One region of the Cupriavidus sp. 01L415 genome, then DNA from elsewhere that is predicted to be linked to it. Evidence: riboswitches for the same ligand, from Rfam matches in the RefSeq annotation. Region 1 holds a riboswitch; the other holds the start of a gene.
The links. A riboswitch is a leader RNA that binds a small molecule or an ion and turns the genes downstream of it on or off. The one in region 1 is predicted to bind ZMP and ZTP.

Region 1 (8,020 bases):
TGCGGTCGCGCTCGGCCTGCTCCTTGCGATCCTGTTCGGCCTTCTTCTTCGCGTCTTCCTTGCGCTGGGCGTCGAGCTGCTGCTGGCGCTGCTCTTCCTTGCGCTGGGCCTCGCGCTTTTCGGCGTCCTTCTTTTCCTGTTCCTTGCGGGCGGCTTCCTGGCGCGCGGCCTCGCGCTCGGCGACCTCCTCGGCCTGCTTGCGTTTCTGACGTTCCAGCGCGATGTCCGCGTCTTCCTCTGCCTTGCTGCGCACGGCGGGTTCGGGCGGCGCCGGCCGCGGCAGCACCACGAGCGGGGGTGGCGGCGCGGGCGCGACATCGGGAACCTCTTCCCACAACTCGGCCTCGGCCCCTACCGGCGTACTGCTCTGCCAGTGGACGCCGTAATACAACACGATGCCCAGCAACAGGTGCATGAGCAGTGCCAACAGGAAGGATCGCGTCGTGCCGCGTTCCTTGACGGGCTGATACGGATAGGCGGCCACCTTCATGGCGCGCGATGGCCGTTGGCCTGGATGACGTGACGAAAGGCTGGCCACTTTGTCGCGACGCTTACTTTGATTTCACCATCAGGCCGACGCGCTTCACGCCATCGGACTTCAGGACGGACATCACGTCGAGCACGGCTTCGTACTTGACGGCACGGTCGGCGGCAATCACGACGGGCTGGTCCGGGTTCTCGTTCTGGCGCTGATGCACGAACTCCAGCAGGCCGCGCTTGTCGAGCTTGCGCTCGAACGCGTTGCCGGCGTTGTCCTTGCCGCGCGCGGTCAAGGCGCCGTCTTCGTGCACGGTGACGATGACCGGCGGGGTCTTCTGCTGCGGCGTGGCGTTGGCCACCGACGGCAGGTCGACCACGGCCGGGTTCACGATGGGTGCCGCCACCATGAAGATGACGAGCAGCACGAGCATCACGTCGATATACGGAACGACGTTGATCTCGGCACTTGCCCGGCGGCGCGAGCCGCCTCGGCGCTGAATGGCTGCCATGGCTGGGGCTCCGGATACAGTGGTTTAGCGGGTCTGCCGTTGCAGGATGTTCAGGAATTCTTCCATGAAGCTTTCGAAGCGGATCGCCAGGCGATCGATCTCCGTCGCGTAACGGTTGTAGGCGATCACCGCCGGAATGGCGGCGAACAGGCCGATCGCCGTGGCAACGAGCGCTTCGGCAATACCGGGCGCCACGGATGCAAGCGTTGCCTGCTGCACATTCGAAAGACCGCGGAAGGCGTTCATGATCCCCCATACCGTGCCGAACAAGCCGATATACGGGCTGACCGAGCCGACCGAGGCCAGGAACGGCAGGTGCGATTCCAGCACGTCCATTTCGCGCTGATACGCGGCGCGCATGGCGCGCCGGGCGGCATCCAGCAGCGCGCCGGCATCGTTGCTGCGCTCGCGGGCCTTCAGGAATTCGCCCATGCCCGACTCGAAGATCCGTTCCAGCGCGCCAGTGTTGTGGCGATTGTTGACGGCACTGTTATAAAGCGCCTGCAGGTCGCCGCCAGCCCAGAAGTCGCGCTCGAAGCCTTCCGTCTGGGTGCGTGCCGAACGCAGCGCCAGGTGCTTGCGGAAAATGTAGGTCCACGAGAAGAGGGACATCACCAGCAGCAGTGCCATGACGGCCTGTGCCAGCAGGCTGGCGTGGAGCACCAGCGAAATGATCGACAGGTCTTGCGTGACAGTCACTGGATTCATCGAGCGTTCTTGATGGTTGCGAGGACAGGGGCAGGAATCGGGGCCGGGCGAAACGTGCTTTTATCAACACATCCGACCCGGATGTTGCCGCTGGCCAGTTGGAGGTCACCTCGCCACGCTTCTTGGGCGAATTGGACCGAAGCCGGCCCGACCCGTTCAATATGCGTACGGATCTCCAGCTGGTCATCCAGCCGGGCGGGCGCATTGTATTCCACGGCGGTACTGCGTACGACGAAGACCACACCGGACAGATCGGCGAGGGCTTGCTGTTCGATCCCGAGCGAGCGCAGCCATTCGGTGCGCGCCCGTTCGAAGAATTTGAGGTAGTTGGCGTAAAACACCACACCGCCTGCATCGGTGTCTTCCCAGTACACCCGCAGCGGCCAGACAAAGTTCGGCATGGGCGGCATTGTAGCGGAGCACGATGCCCGAACGGAGGTAAACCCGCAGGAGACTTTGCAACAGCAAGTTGCGAGCCAGGCCCCGCGCGGCTTTGCGGGAGGCGGGCTGGCCGGTGCACCGTCTTGCGGCAAGGCGCCGGCTCGCGTAAACTCTGCCGCAACCATTCCACCTTGCGCGACTGGCGAAGTCAGTGGGTACTACCACGAGGAAGCGCAAGTTCTTTGGGCGTGAAGCACAAGCGCCTGCCGCTCGCCTGGGCAGCGAATGGGAAGCAGGGTGCGCCCTGCACTGGATGGACGCTAACCACGTCCCCGGTGCTGGACGCCGATGCCTTCCCCGCGCGCCCTACCCGCGAAGTATCCCAAAAGTACCGATAGCGCCTGATCCGACACCCGGTCTTTCCATCGGTATCTCTTTTTACAGACGAGTCACGCCATGTTTGAACGCAGCCGTTTCACGATCGACCAGATCGATCCCGAAGTCTTTGCCGCGATCCAGAAGGAAAACCAGCGCCAGGAAGACCACATCGAGCTGATTGCTTCCGAGAACTACACCTCGCCGGCCGTGATGGCCGCCCAGGGTTCCCAACTGACCAACAAGTACGCCGAGGGCTATCCCGGCAAGCGCTACTACGGTGGCTGCGAGTACGTGGACGTGGTGGAACAGCTGGCCATCGACCGCGTGAAGCAACTGTTCGGCGCCGAAGCCGCGAACGTGCAGCCCAACTCGGGTTCGCAGGCCAACCAGGGCGTGTTCTTCGCCATGCTCAAGCCGGGCGACACCATCATGGGCATGAGCCTGGCCGAAGGCGGTCACCTGACCCATGGCATGGCGCTGAACATGAGCGGCAAGTGGTTCAACGTGGTGAGCTACGGCCTGAACGCCCAGGAAGACATCGATTACGACGCCCTGGAAAAGCTCGCCCAGGAAAAGAAGCCGAAGCTGATCATCGCCGGCGCCTCGGCCTTCTCCCTACGCATCGACTTTGAGCGCATCGCCAAGGTGGCCAAGGCCATCGGCGCCTACTTCATGGTGGACATGGCCCACTACGCGGGCCTGATCGCCGCCGGCGTCTACCCGAACCCGGTGCCGCACGCCGACTTCGTGACCACCACCACCCACAAGAGCCTGCGCGGCCCGCGTGGTGGCGTGATCCTGATGAAGGCCGAGCACGAGAAGGCCATCAACTCGGCCATCTTCCCGGGCATCCAGGGCGGTCCGCTGATGCACGTCATCGCCGGCAAGGCCGTGGCCTTCAAGGAAGCGCTCACGCCCGAGTTCAAGGCTTACCAGCAGCAAGTGGTGAAGAACGCCGCCGTGCTGGCGGAAACCCTGATCGCCCGCGGCCTGCGCATCGTGTCCGGCAAGACGGAAAGCCACGTGATGCTGGTGGACCTGCGCGCTAAGAAGATCACCGGCAAGGAAGCCGAGAAGATCCTGGGCGATGCGCATATCACCGTCAACAAGAACGCCATCCCGAACGATCCGGAAAAGCCGTTCGTGACCTCGGGCATCCGCCTGGGCTCGCCGGCCATGACCACGCGCGGCTTCAAGGAAGAAGAAGCCCGCCAGGTGGCCAACCTGATCGCCGACGTGCTGGACAACCCGCACGACGAAGCCAACATCGCCGCGGTGCGCGAGCAGGTCTCCGCCCTGACCCGCCGCTTCCCGGTCTACGGCTGAGCGGCACGACGGGCAGTCGACATCGGCGGCTGCCTGTATATATAGTGCGTGCAGTGCGCGCCAAAAACGGCGCCGCTCCGGCGGCGCCGTTTAACCTGCCGCAAGGTCGCAACAGAAGTAAAAGATGGACAATGCGGCCCGGCTCAATTCATCAGGTGGTCCGGCATGAAATGCCCCTTCTGCGGTCATTCCAATACCCAGGTCCTTGACAGTCGCGTCTCGGAAGACGGCGACACCGTGCGCCGCCGCCGGCGTTGCGAGGCCTGTGACCGCCGCTTCACCACCTACGAGCGCATCGAGCTCTTCTTTCCCGCCATCGTCAAGAAAAACGGCTCGCGCGTGGACTACACCCGCGCCAAGCTGAAGGACTCCATGCGACTGGCCCTGCGCAAGCGGCCGGTGTCGGCCGAGGCCATCGACCAATCCATTACCCGCATCGAAGAAAAACTGCTGGCGCTGGGCGAGAAGGAAATCCCCAGCAGCCAGGTGGGCGAGCTGGTCATGCGCGAACTGCGCAAACTCGACAAAATTGCCTATATTCGCTTTGCTTCCGTTTATCGCAGTTTTGAAGATGTGTCTGAATTTCGCGACGTGCTCGACGAGTTTTCGCCCCCTACCCCACGAAAGGGGTAGCTACCTCACAAAAAAAGCTGTCTAATCTGCACTGACCTCCTTCGGGTATGGAGGCCAGTTGGCGAGCGCGCGAACCGCGGAACCGACCCCGACAGAGGGCCGGGACGCATAAATCTCCGGCGCGCCGTCCGTAAAAAGCAAAAAATCAGTTCGATTTTTGGACGGGAGTCACAAATGGGTCAGTCACGCTGCCGGAGGGCGGCCGGCTTTACCATGCTCGAAGCATTGGTAGCAATCGTCGTGCTCGCCTTCGGCGTGCTCGGCGTGGCCAACCTCCTGATCAAGTCTTTCCGCTTCGCCCAACAATCCTCGTACGACATCGTTGCAATGCAACTCGCCAATGACATGGCGGATCGCATGCGGTCGAACGGCAATCTGGCGGATTCGGGCACATTCAATGCATTCGATACCCAGAACGGCGCACCGGTAGTCACGGGCCCCGGCAATCTCTACAACGGCGCCTGTACGGGCGGGGCCGCAGCCTGTGCGCCTCTTGCCGCAAACTTCGAACTCGCGGAATGGACGCAGCGCGTCCAGAACAACCTGCCGGGCGGGCGCGCCATCATTTGCCGCGACGCCACCACTTACGGCCTGACGACTGGCTACCAATGGGCATGTAACGCGGCAACCGGTGGAACGAATTCCACCACCGACACGCCGCTCGTCATCAAGATCGGTTGGGTCTCGCGTTTCACGGACCGCCAGGGAACGGACATCGCGACCGGCACCACCATGACCGACTCGGTGGGCGCCAATGGTGCAGCGACGCCGCAAATGGTTGTTGTCGTTCTGCCGGGGATTAAAAGCTGATGCCGCGCACATATAACCCCCGTCCCAAGCGCCGCAGCGGCGGCTATACGCTCGTCGAACTGATGGTGACGCTCGTTATCACGATGCTGATCCTGATCGCCGGCTTGTCCTTCTATCTGATGAGTCGCAACAGCTACGCGACGATCGACGACAACGCCAACCTCGAAGAGCGAGGCAACTTCGCGCTGTCCGTCCTCACCCGTCTGGCTCGCCAGACGGCGTATGTGCCGCAAGGTCCAGATGGTAGTGGCGCTCCGATGTCGGTCAGCGCACAGATGATCAATGGCCTGGATAGCTGCTCCACACCCAACGACAGCGAAACGCTGGCTTGCGGCCCGGGCGCTGCCATCAACAGCAGCGACACGCTGATGATCCGCTACTACGGCGTCAGCTCGGCAGCCGATCCAAGTCTTCCGGACGGCTCGGTCGTGGATTGCTCTGGCCTGGGCGTGGCAGGCACTAACGACCCCGACCAGGCCGACACCAAGCGTGGGTTGTCAATACTCTTTGTCGCCAATGGCGCGAACGGCAAGCCATCGCTGATGTGCAAGTACCGCGTGCGTGTCGCTGGCAAGGAAACCGACAGCACGTTCGTGACCCAGGAACTCGTTCCCGGCGTGGAGACGATGCAGGTGCTCTACGGCGTAACCACTGCTGGCGATGAGGTGCCATACAAATACGTGCCCGCGACAAGCGTGGCCGCCACCGACTGGCGCAACGTGGTGACCGCGAAGATCGCGCTGGTCATCCGCGCGGATAACGCCAGCGCGGATGCCGGTGGCCCGGCAACGTTCCAGCTCTTCGGCCCGCTATACACCGGCGCGAATGCCACGTACACGCCAGCAACCGATACACGAGCCGCCCGCAAGCTGTATTTCGCGACCGTCCAGATTCGCAACTATCAGTCGTGCCTTGCCGAGGATCCGTCATGCATTTGACCATCCGCCATGCCAAGTTTGTCCGTCGCGCCAACGCACAAGGCGTGGCGCTCATCACCGCCGTGATCATGCTGCTGGTCATCACGTTGCTGGCGTTGGGCGGCGCGCGCATCGCGCTGGACACTAAGCGATCCACCCGCAACCAGCGCGACTTTGAAATCGCCTATCAGGCAGCGGAAGCCGCGTTGCGTGATGCCGAGATGGACATCCAGAATGCTGTTGGGCCGAACAGCCGCTCCACCAAATTCTCGCCGTTCTCGCCGGAGGGGTTCCTCCCCGGTGGCTGCAATACCGGCACCAACCTTGGCCTGTGCGACACCTTCGCCGCAACGGGCGAACCTATCTGGAACACGATCGACTGGACCGCGACAGTGGGCAACACCACGGTCGAGTACGGCACCTTCACGGGGCGCAGCTTTCCCACCGGTTCCGGTCTGACGCCGGGCCGCAAGCCGCGCTATCTGATTGAGCTACTGCGGGAAACTTCGTCCGGCGGACTGGCCAGCGACCCGACTGCCACGAGATACATGTACCGGATTACTGCAGTGGGGTTCGGCCCGAACGACACCACGCGCGCGATGGTGCAGTCGTCCTACCGCAAGTCCGACTCCTAATTCCATTCCCACGACGGGTCACCCCAAACGCAACGGGACAGAATTCATGAAGATCATTCAACGTCTGGCGCCAGTGTGCGCCATGCTGTGGAGCGTGATGCTGGCCGCCGCGCCGGCCAGCGTGCCGACCGTATCCATCTCGTCGACGCCGCTTTACGGCCAGTCTCAGAACATCCACCCGAACCTGATGCTGACCCTGTCCGTGGAATTCCCCACGACCGGTGCGGCCTATCGCGGGGCCTACGACAAGAGCGCCGCGTACCTGGGTTACTTCAACAACACGAAGTGCTACACGTACGACGCGACGAACGGTTATTTCAAGATCTCTGGCAACGCCACCAGCGATACGCACGAATGCTCGGGAGACTTCAGCGGCAACTTCATGAACTGGGCGGCCTCGTCGGCAATTGACGAACTTCGCCTGGCCATGACGGGCGGTGACCGCGTGATCGACAGCCGCACGCAGACCGTGCTCCAGCGCGCGTTGTTGCAAGGGGACTTCTTCAAGAGCGGTAGCTATTTCCCGCTCAAGAGCATCAACGGGGGCGGTACGAACAGCGCGCCCAGCAAGGTGACGCCATTCAAGTACTCCACCCTGTACATGGCATCTTGCGGCAATCACATCTTCTTCTCGGATGCCGACGGCACGGCGACATGCGCCAGCCTGGGCAAGTATGCGGATGTCACCAAGAACGGCGCCGTCACCGAGCGCCGCGGCTTCCGTGTCCAGGTCCAGGTCTGCGACAGCAGCGAAGCCACCACGCGCACCGACCTCTGCTACAGCTATGACGGCACCAACTACAAGCCCGTCGGCGAAATGCAGCGCAATGCGGACCGCGTGCGCTTTGCTGCCTTCGGCTACCTGAACGACGGCACCAAAGACACCTCCAAGCCGCAGAACGAACGCTACGGTGGCGTGCTGCGCGCGCCGATGAAGTATGTGGGCGACAACGCAGTCAACACGTCGCTGAACACGATCACGAACCCCGCGAAGGAATGGGATACGTATGGCGTGCTGCTGCAAAATCCGCTGAACATCACGACAAACAGCAACAGTGGCGTCATCAATTACCTGAACAAGTTCGGCCGCACGATGGTCACGAACCTGGGTCAGCCGACGGACAATCCGCTGGGCGCCTACAAGACCTTCGACCCCTTGGGCGAGCTGTATTACGAAAGCATCCGCTACCTGCAGTTCCACCCGAACGGCCCGACGCCGGAGGCGGTCGGCAACCTGACCACC
Region 2 (8,020 bases), on a different contig from region 1:
TGGCGCAGTGAGAATCGAGGCATCGAGCCCAGTTCCTGACACGGTAGATCTCCTTTGGCTCTCCCCGCTGTGTTTGTCCTTGCACATCTCTATTGCAAAAATCGAGATTCTACGCAGTTACCCGAAGAGTTAACAGGGGCGCCGCCCAGACCGTTGCGCGTAAACGTCAGGGCCCAGCCAGACGCCCGGATATATGCAACATGTATGGACGCCCCCGGTTTGTCAAACGATGCATTCAGCAATGGATAGAAGGTCGAGATTGCAGTCATGTATCCGGACTTGATGTCAGGCTCATGCCTGCCGTCCCTGATGGAATCCGCTGGTCGGCGCCTTATCAACGCTGCGAGCCTCGTGCTCGTGTTGCATATCAGGCTTCTGCCAACCACGGTCTGACCGTCTTGCCATCACTGTTTGATCGCCTGAGCAATCGATGGTCTGGAGATTTCTCTTGCGCGCGTTTTTATCGTTGAGTTCAGGCCTGCGCAGGCTGCCGCGCTGCGGTAGGGGCATACTCAGGACAGAAGTCTCGGTTCTGTGTCAGCAGCGCCCAGATGATTCTTGCATTCTTGTTTGCCAGCGCCACGGCAGCCACATTGACATTGCGTCGCGAGAGCAATGTTTGGAGCCAACCACTCGTCGCCCCTTTGGGCTTGGCCCTGTAGATTACCGCGCGAGCGCCATGGATGAGCAGCGTTCGCAAATATGTATCCCCTCGCTTGCTGATGCCGAGCAAGACGTTTTTGCCTCCGCTGGAGTTTTGTCGAGGCACAAGGCCAAGCCACGCCGCCAATTGGCGGCCGCTGGTGAAGTTCCGCGCGTTGCCTACGGTCGCTACCAGTGCACTGGCGGTAATCGGGCCGATTCCTGGAACTTGCGCCAGCTTGCGGCTCAACTCGTTATCCCGATGCCATGCCTCGATCTGCGCGCCAATTTCATCGGCCTGACGGTCCAGTTCCTTCAGATGCTCCAGCAGTCGCTGGATGAGCAGACGGAACGAGCCGGGCAACTCGTTGGTCGCGTCCTCGATCAACTCCGGGACCTGCCTGGCAATGTTCCCAATGCCCTGGGGAACAACCAACCCAAACTCAGCCAGCAATCCGCGGATCTGGTTGGCCTGCGAGGTACGCGCTTTCACGAAGCCCTGGCGCGCACGGTGCAGTGCCAGCACCGCTTGCTGCTCAACATTCTTGATCGGCACGAATCTCATGTTCGGTCGTGCTACCGCTTCGCAGATCGCCTCAGCATCGGCCGCATCGTTCTTGTTGGTCTTGACGTACGGTTTGACGAATTGCGGCGCCATCAGCCGCACCGTGTGCCCAAAGCTTTGCAGCTTACGGGCCCAGTGGTGCGCGCTGCCACACGCCTCCATCCCAATTACACTCGGCGGCAGAGTCGCAAAGAACTCGGCCACCTGGGCACGCTTGAGCTGCTTCCTCAACGTCGCTTTGCCAAGCTCATTCACACCGTGGATCTGAAACACATTCTTCGCCAAGTCGATGCCGATCGTCGTGACCTTCATGAGGGATGCTCCTGTTTGAGAGGTTGCCATGCTCACCAGTTTGGCACTCATGTACCTTCACGGGGAGGGGGCGTCCATCCCATTAACGCCCATTCGAACCCGGTTCAACAGTCGGCTTCACCTAAAAGGTATAGAGGAAGGACAATCTGTAGCGAAGAAGGTTTCGTAGAAACTTATTCATATCAACTTGAGTGAATTTAATATTAAGTGAACGTAAGAATTTTCACCGTACCATAGCTATCTTAGGCGTTGTGTTTCGGCAATCATTTATGCGACAATTCAGCCAGTCGCTGAACTGGCGACTCAGAGATAGATAACTATCGGGGAATGCGACATTTGCCGCGTAGCCGCGCGCCTGGGCATATTTCTCTTTCATCCGCATGGAGGGTAAGCAATGCCCGGAGATGCAAGCCCACACGCACCCGTATCTCGATACACCGTCGGAGCGGTACAGGAGGTGGTCGATGACGATCTGTCGATTTGAGAACACGATCGCCAAGCGCGCTCTGGCCCTCTATGGGTTGCGTCGCCGAATTGAGGCGTATGCACCTAGTGACGTTCCTACAGCCATGGCCGCCATCGAGGCAAGCAGGCAACAAGGTCACTGGATTGCCTTGATACTGTCCTATTCGCTGGGTGAATGGCTGGAGCCAGCGCTAGCTCGGCAAGCGAGAACTTCATCCGCACATAGCGATGAACCTCGCTTGACTGCTCTTGTGTTCGAGCGCGCGGAGACTGAGGCGGTGTGGCACCCGCCCGAAGTAGGCCAGGTGAGCCAAATCGTTTCCGCCTGCCCACGGATTAGTTTCGCGACATACAAACAAAGACTCGAAAAGATTCGGTGTTTGATCGAGGAAGGCAACGTCTATCAAGTCAACTATACATTTCCCATCGATGTCGAAATTGTGGGAGATCCAGTAGCTCTCTACCGGACTCTGATCAATCGCCATCCTGCCGCACACGCTGCGTATATCCGCATCGAAGGGCAGCATATATTGTCTTTTTCACCGGAGCTCTTTCTGTGTCGCAAAGATGGGAGGGTGACCAGTCGTCCGATGAAAGGCACAGCTCCGCGTTATGCTAACGCCATCCAAGATCAACGATCGGCTCGCGCCCTCCTGGCCAGTGTCAAGGATCGCGCCGAAAATGCGATGATTGTTGATCTTTTACGTAACGATCTGGGCAAGATTGCACGTGTTGGCTCGGTCACTGTTGAGAGGCTGTTCGAGTTGGAACGTTATCCGTCGATTTGGACTATGACGTCCACCATCAGCGCGGACATTGGCCAAACTTCGCTTCTGGACGTACTACGAGCATTGTTTCCGTGTGGCTCCATCACTGGCGCTCCTAAGATCGCGGCGATGCGCTACATCCATGAGCTGGAGGGTACGGATCGCGGCCTGTATTGTGGCAGCATCGGTTGGCTGGCGCCAAACGGAGACTTCTCGTTGAACGTTGCTATTCGCACGCTTTTACTCAACGACAAAGGGTCCGGAGTGTATGGAGTAGGTGGCGGCATTGTGCTCGACTCAGATCCGGAACTCGAGTGGCAGGAATGTCAATGGAAATCCCGGATATTGGAGGCAAACAATGCGCGCGCATGGACTAGAGACGCGCATGCCGCCGCCTGAGAGATCGGGCATATTCCCTAAGGTACAGCCTCGTTAGATCCAGAACTCCGGATCATACTGGTATTGGCTCAGTTGTGGATTGCAATCTACGATTGTTGTCCGCCATAGATGAATGCCAGCATCGATGTTGCCACCGGTCAGCCAGCGTAGAGTCTCCATGTCGGTGCGGTATTCCCGGGGGTATTCATACGCGAGGCATTTGCGTACCCCTTGCTCGGGCACTCCGTCGAACATTAGGGAGAAGAGACGATCGCGCGGCTCGAGATCGATGATCAGATGTATCCGATCCTCCTGAGAGAAGTTTGTTACCGCGTGTGCGCGCCATGTGTCGAAGACCCAGCCTGTACCAGCCGTCATGTGAAAGTCAGTTCGGTCTTCTCGCTTCAGGATGTTGTCATATTCCCACACGTGAAATAGTGCATTTGGATTTGTCACGACTGGAATGTGAACGCGTACCTTGTTGAACCAATTCGGGTGCAGGTCGCGATGTGGTTTTATAACTTCCCCAGCCCTTATCTTAGCCATTCGTGCGCGTTGAGGTGAGGCACCGAAAGAGTGAATTAGCTCCCTCGTGTAAGGCATTCGCTCTAGATGGCTTGTTGGCAAGAATGGCGGCAAAAGGGAATGATTCGGTGCCCCGCCACGAGCAAACAAGTCACCACCTGTACTCAATAGGGGGATCACATCATGTCCAGTGGAGTGAAATCCATGCCTGATCCATGGATTTCCCCCAAGGTCAGAAATTTCTTTCTGAATTATCGAAAAATGGATATTGACATTCACTGGCGGGGGCGGGATGGTGCGACAATCCAAACACCCCATGCTGGATGAAGGAAGCGGACGAATGGTCAATGGCGCTGCCCGGGGGCGTGGCGCAGATGAATGCGCAGACGATGTTGCCGTCCGCCCGTGTCCGGCAAGCGATCCCAAAGCCCGTCGTGTCCGCCACCGAGTCAACAATCTCAAGTTGCTCAATGCGGACGTGCTCCCGCCTTCCGGCCAGATCCATGTTCCCGTGGCCGAATTGCACACCCTGGCGGCACGTGACGATGCTGCCGCATGGCGCTCCGATCCGGATGGCACTCACGATCGTGTCGTTGCCAGAAACAACGAGACGGCGGATGCCGATGCCCGCCGGTGCTCCGCCCAGTGAGCAGCGAACATTCGTTTCGACGTACGCATGGCGCATGTCAAGCGCCTGCTCAAACTGGTGGGCGTCGGCGAGCAGCGAGCCTAGGGGACTCCCGTTGACTTCTACGCACACGAACGTCGGGTTCAGCGCGTTGATGATTTGTCGCGTGCCGAACGTGGTTGGGCCATAGAGCTTGCGATGGAAAAGGCCGGGCCGGGCGTACGGATTGGCGAAGTCGACGGTCCCCCTTACGCCCAACGATCCGTTGGATAGATAGAACAGAGACTCGTAGAAGGAATCCTCGTCCGCCGAGTAAGTCTGCCTCGTGATGCGCCAATCACTGCTCGCCGTCGGCAGCTCGAAGCCGGTAAATGTCATCTTTCGTCAGTGGTAGCGGGGCAGGGTTTTCAGGACAGATTCCAGCCGATTGAGTGTCTCTTGAATGTCCGCCGCGGTATGCGCTGCGGAAAGCGTTACGGGCTCCGGACAGGGTCCTAGCGGGAGAAGGAAGCCGAAGAGGTCGGCGTGGACACAGGCCATGTAGCACTTGACGTGATAGTCACGGTTCCACTTGGCGGTGACATCGCGGAAGTTCTGCGGCTGCCGGTCCAGCCCGATATGAACACCAATGCGGCCGCCTGCTCCTTGGACATAGACGGGTACCCCGTGTCGCGCGAAGATCTCGCGCGCCCCGTCGACGAAGATGTCCTGAAGTACCTGGACCGAGCGCCACGCCTCTTGTGCGACCATTGCTTCGATCGCATGCAGCGCGCCCAGGATCGAAAGTCTGCGGCCGGTATTGGTTCCGGCCATCTCCACGCCTCCCACGGGGCTGAGCACGTCCATATGTGACGACAGGCCGCAAAGCGCGGCCACCGGAAAGCCGCATCCTAGTGCCTTCCCGAGGCAAGTCAGGTCGGGTACAACGCCGAAGGCGCCCTGCGCCCCCGATGGACCGAGACGGAAGTTCGTGAGGATTTCGTCGAAGATGAGCAGCGATCCCTCGGCATCGCACTTCTCGCGCAGTAGCTTCAGAAAGCCCGGCCGCGGATAGACGCATCCGATGTTGAGCGACACGGGCTCGACGATGACGGCCGCGATTTCGCCTCGATTCTGCGCGAATGCACATTCGACGGCCGACGCATCATTGAAGGGTACGACCACAACCAAATTCCTCAGCGCGTCCTCGGGAAGGCCTCGGCTGCCGGCAACGGGTTCGATTGTTCCGCCAGCCATAGTTTCACCAAGCCTCGTGCCGCCATCCACACCGAACAGAAGGTAGTCATTGACTCCGTGGAAATGGCCCTCGAACTTGAGGATTTTTCTGCGTCCGGTGACGAACCTTGCAACACGGAGTGCGTGCAATGTTGCCTCTGTTCCGGAGTTTGCGAAGCGCGTCCGCTCGGCGCTTGGGATCAGGGTCGCGAGCCGCGCTGCCAGTCGTTCGTTATCAGACGTCTCGTACTGGAAGCCGAATCCGTCTTCGTTGGCCTCCTGCATCGCGGCGCGGGCAAACGGCGGGGTGTGGCCCAACAGGAGTGATCCCCAGCCCATGATCCAATCCAACATCTCCCGGCCGTCTTCGGTCCAGACCCTTGAACCGCGCGCGTGGGACACTTTTACCGGGCCGCTGCACCTGAAAGCGTTCCAGGCCGACATGACGTCACCAACGAGATGCGAGCCCGACGATCCAACAGAAGAAGTGGCTTCAGTGAGCATTGGCGGCTGTTGGTTGGTTCGCCCAGTGGCGCGGACGGGAGGTGAGGAACTCGCGGGTCTGTGCCAGGCTCGGTTCGATCATCCGCATCTCGTCGGGAAGGAACGAGGACTGGACAAGCTCTGAGGTGGCGCAGAACAACTCGAGGCCTGCTTCAACTCGGTCGGAAAGACTGGCCCCTGTGAGTCCGATTGCCGTCCTCAGGAGCGTGGGCCACTCGGCAGCCGCGCCCACGGCAGCCATGACGTCATCGACGACCGTGTTGTCGCCGCCTTCCAGGACCCTAAGGTGCAACTGAACAACCCGCAACATGCCCCAGGAGCAACCGTGGACGGCTTGTAGGAGCCTTCCTGAGTCCCCCAATTCGAGACCCGCGATGCCCTTGTGGACCTCTTCCAACCAAGCGATCAATTCTGCGGCCGCATCACGATGCGCGCTGTAGATCAGTTCGGGAGTCCAGTCGAAGTTGCGGGCCTTGTCCAGCAAGTCTTGCAGGAACCCGTCTCGGTCGATCAGGGGGACGGAGTAGGTAAGGGCAGTGAGATACCGGCAGGCGCTCTGCGGGTCGACAAGGACCGATGCCAACGTCTCGCGGGACTGAATCTTTAAGTTCACCAACCTGCCACAGTGCCGGAAGATCCGCTGTCCGCCGTCCTGTATGTCCGCAGAGCTGACAATAAGATCCACGTCGCTGTGCGGGGTCGCGTTACCCTTGGCAAAGCTGCCTGTCAGCAACAGGCCGACGGTGTCCTCGCCATAGTCGCGAATGCCGATCGTCTGGACTAGATCGCGCATGTCAAATGACTCATTCATTTCCTGCTTCCTGATATGGCCGTCGGCTGAATGCGGCCACGGCGCGCTGCGTCTGAGCAAGATCGACCGATCCAGTACTCAGTGCGAACAATTCGTGCTTGCCTGCTTGCAATTCACTCCGCTCCGCGACGCGGAAACGGGACAAAGCGAAGCTATCATCGACACTGTTCAAAGGAGTTTCCCGAAGATATGGTGATGCATCCCCGATGCCCAAAAGTCCAGCAAGGTGCCTTCGAGCCGAAATCCGTCCCGTTCGTGAAAGGCCACCGCGGCGCGTTGGGACTCTAAATCGCCGACATCCAGGTAGCACTTCCGGCACCCTAGTCCGCGAAGCTCCTGTTGCGCCGTAGCGAACAGTCGTGTTGCTATGCCCCGTCGTTTGAACTTCGGTGAGATGTACAGCCACGTTAACCACCAAATGTCTCGGGCGCCCCACGCATCAGGCCGGTAGCCGGTGACGCCTACCAAGCCATGCTCCATTTTCGCCACGAGGAAGTGGCCCGATGCGGGAAGGCGTTCCGCTACGTGAACCAGTTGATAGTCTCTCTCGAACGAAGGGACGAGATGGGGATCGTTGTCTCTCACGATCATCTTCAGCGGTTCGATGTCGTCAGGCGCTGATGAACGAATGCAGATGACAGGGTTCACCGCTTTGCTGCTCATGACGGTCTCCAATGATGTAATTCCTGATGGCTTGTGCGGAAAGCTGATCGATTCGGGCGAACGTCGGACAGTCTTGTAGTAGGCTGCTGCCGATCCCCAGCACCCGCATTCCAGCTACTCTTGCCGCAAGGGCGCCTAATTCAGAATCTTCGAGCAGGACGGCGTTCCCAGGAGCGATGCCAAGCGCTGCCAGCATCCGCACCAGTCGGTCCGGATACGGCTTGGGGCGACCTGCATCGAGACCATCCGACACGTAAGAAAAGAAGCTGCTGATGCCGACCGCGCTGATCACCTCTCGCGCAACACTGCTTGCTGAGTAGAGCGCTATGGCATAGCCACCCGCCTCAAGATCCCTTAACAGTTCTCTCGCGCCTGCCACGAGCAAACGGGACGAATCCTGCATGACTGATGCCCTATACAGCGCCGCCTTCCGTGCGATAAGCCTCGCCTGGACTTCACATGGCAATGCTTCACCCCCGAACAGGTGATTTATGGTTTCCTGCCTCGAGCGACCGCGAATGCCGTCGAGCAGTACGTCCTCAACG

Region 2: linked by a shared signal. The riboswitch ahead of AC1DOX_RS06990 (aminodeoxychorismate synthase component I) and the one ahead of glyA (serine hydroxymethyltransferase) in region 1 are both predicted to bind ZMP and ZTP.

Annotation. Positions count from the first base shown of each region.
Region 1 is NZ_JBFTSP010000004.1:318,928-326,947, reverse strand. Features, by position in the region: gene tolA (cell envelope integrity protein TolA) at 1-490, opposite strand, end outside; gene tolR (protein TolR) at 552-989, opposite strand; gene tolQ (protein TolQ) at 1,014-1,697, opposite strand; gene ybgC (tol-pal system-associated acyl-CoA thioesterase) at 1,694-2,098, opposite strand; ZMP/ZTP riboswitch at 2,264-2,365, shown strand; gene glyA (serine hydroxymethyltransferase) at 2,535-3,782, shown strand; gene nrdR (transcriptional regulator NrdR) at 3,948-4,415, shown strand; gene pilV (type IV pilus modification protein PilV) at 4,629-5,225, shown strand; gene AC1DOX_RS11390 (PilW family protein) at 5,225-6,163, shown strand; gene AC1DOX_RS11385 (pilus assembly PilX family protein) at 6,154-6,777, shown strand; gene AC1DOX_RS11380 (pilus assembly protein) at 6,824-8,020, shown strand, end outside.
Region 2 is NZ_JBFTSP010000002.1:375,060-383,079, forward strand. Features, by position in the region: gene AC1DOX_RS06985 (IS110 family RNA-guided transposase) at 473-1,519, opposite strand; ZMP/ZTP riboswitch at 1,801-1,887, shown strand; gene AC1DOX_RS06990 (aminodeoxychorismate synthase component I) at 1,984-3,150, shown strand; gene AC1DOX_RS06995 (aspartyl/asparaginyl beta-hydroxylase domain-containing protein) at 3,184-3,972, opposite strand; gene AC1DOX_RS07000 (hypothetical protein) at 3,887-4,660, opposite strand; gene AC1DOX_RS07005 (aspartate aminotransferase family protein) at 4,667-6,001, opposite strand; gene AC1DOX_RS07010 (nucleotidyltransferase domain-containing protein) at 5,991-6,812, opposite strand; gene AC1DOX_RS07015 (GNAT family N-acetyltransferase) at 6,981-7,475, opposite strand; gene AC1DOX_RS07020 (HAD family hydrolase) at 7,423-8,020, opposite strand, start outside.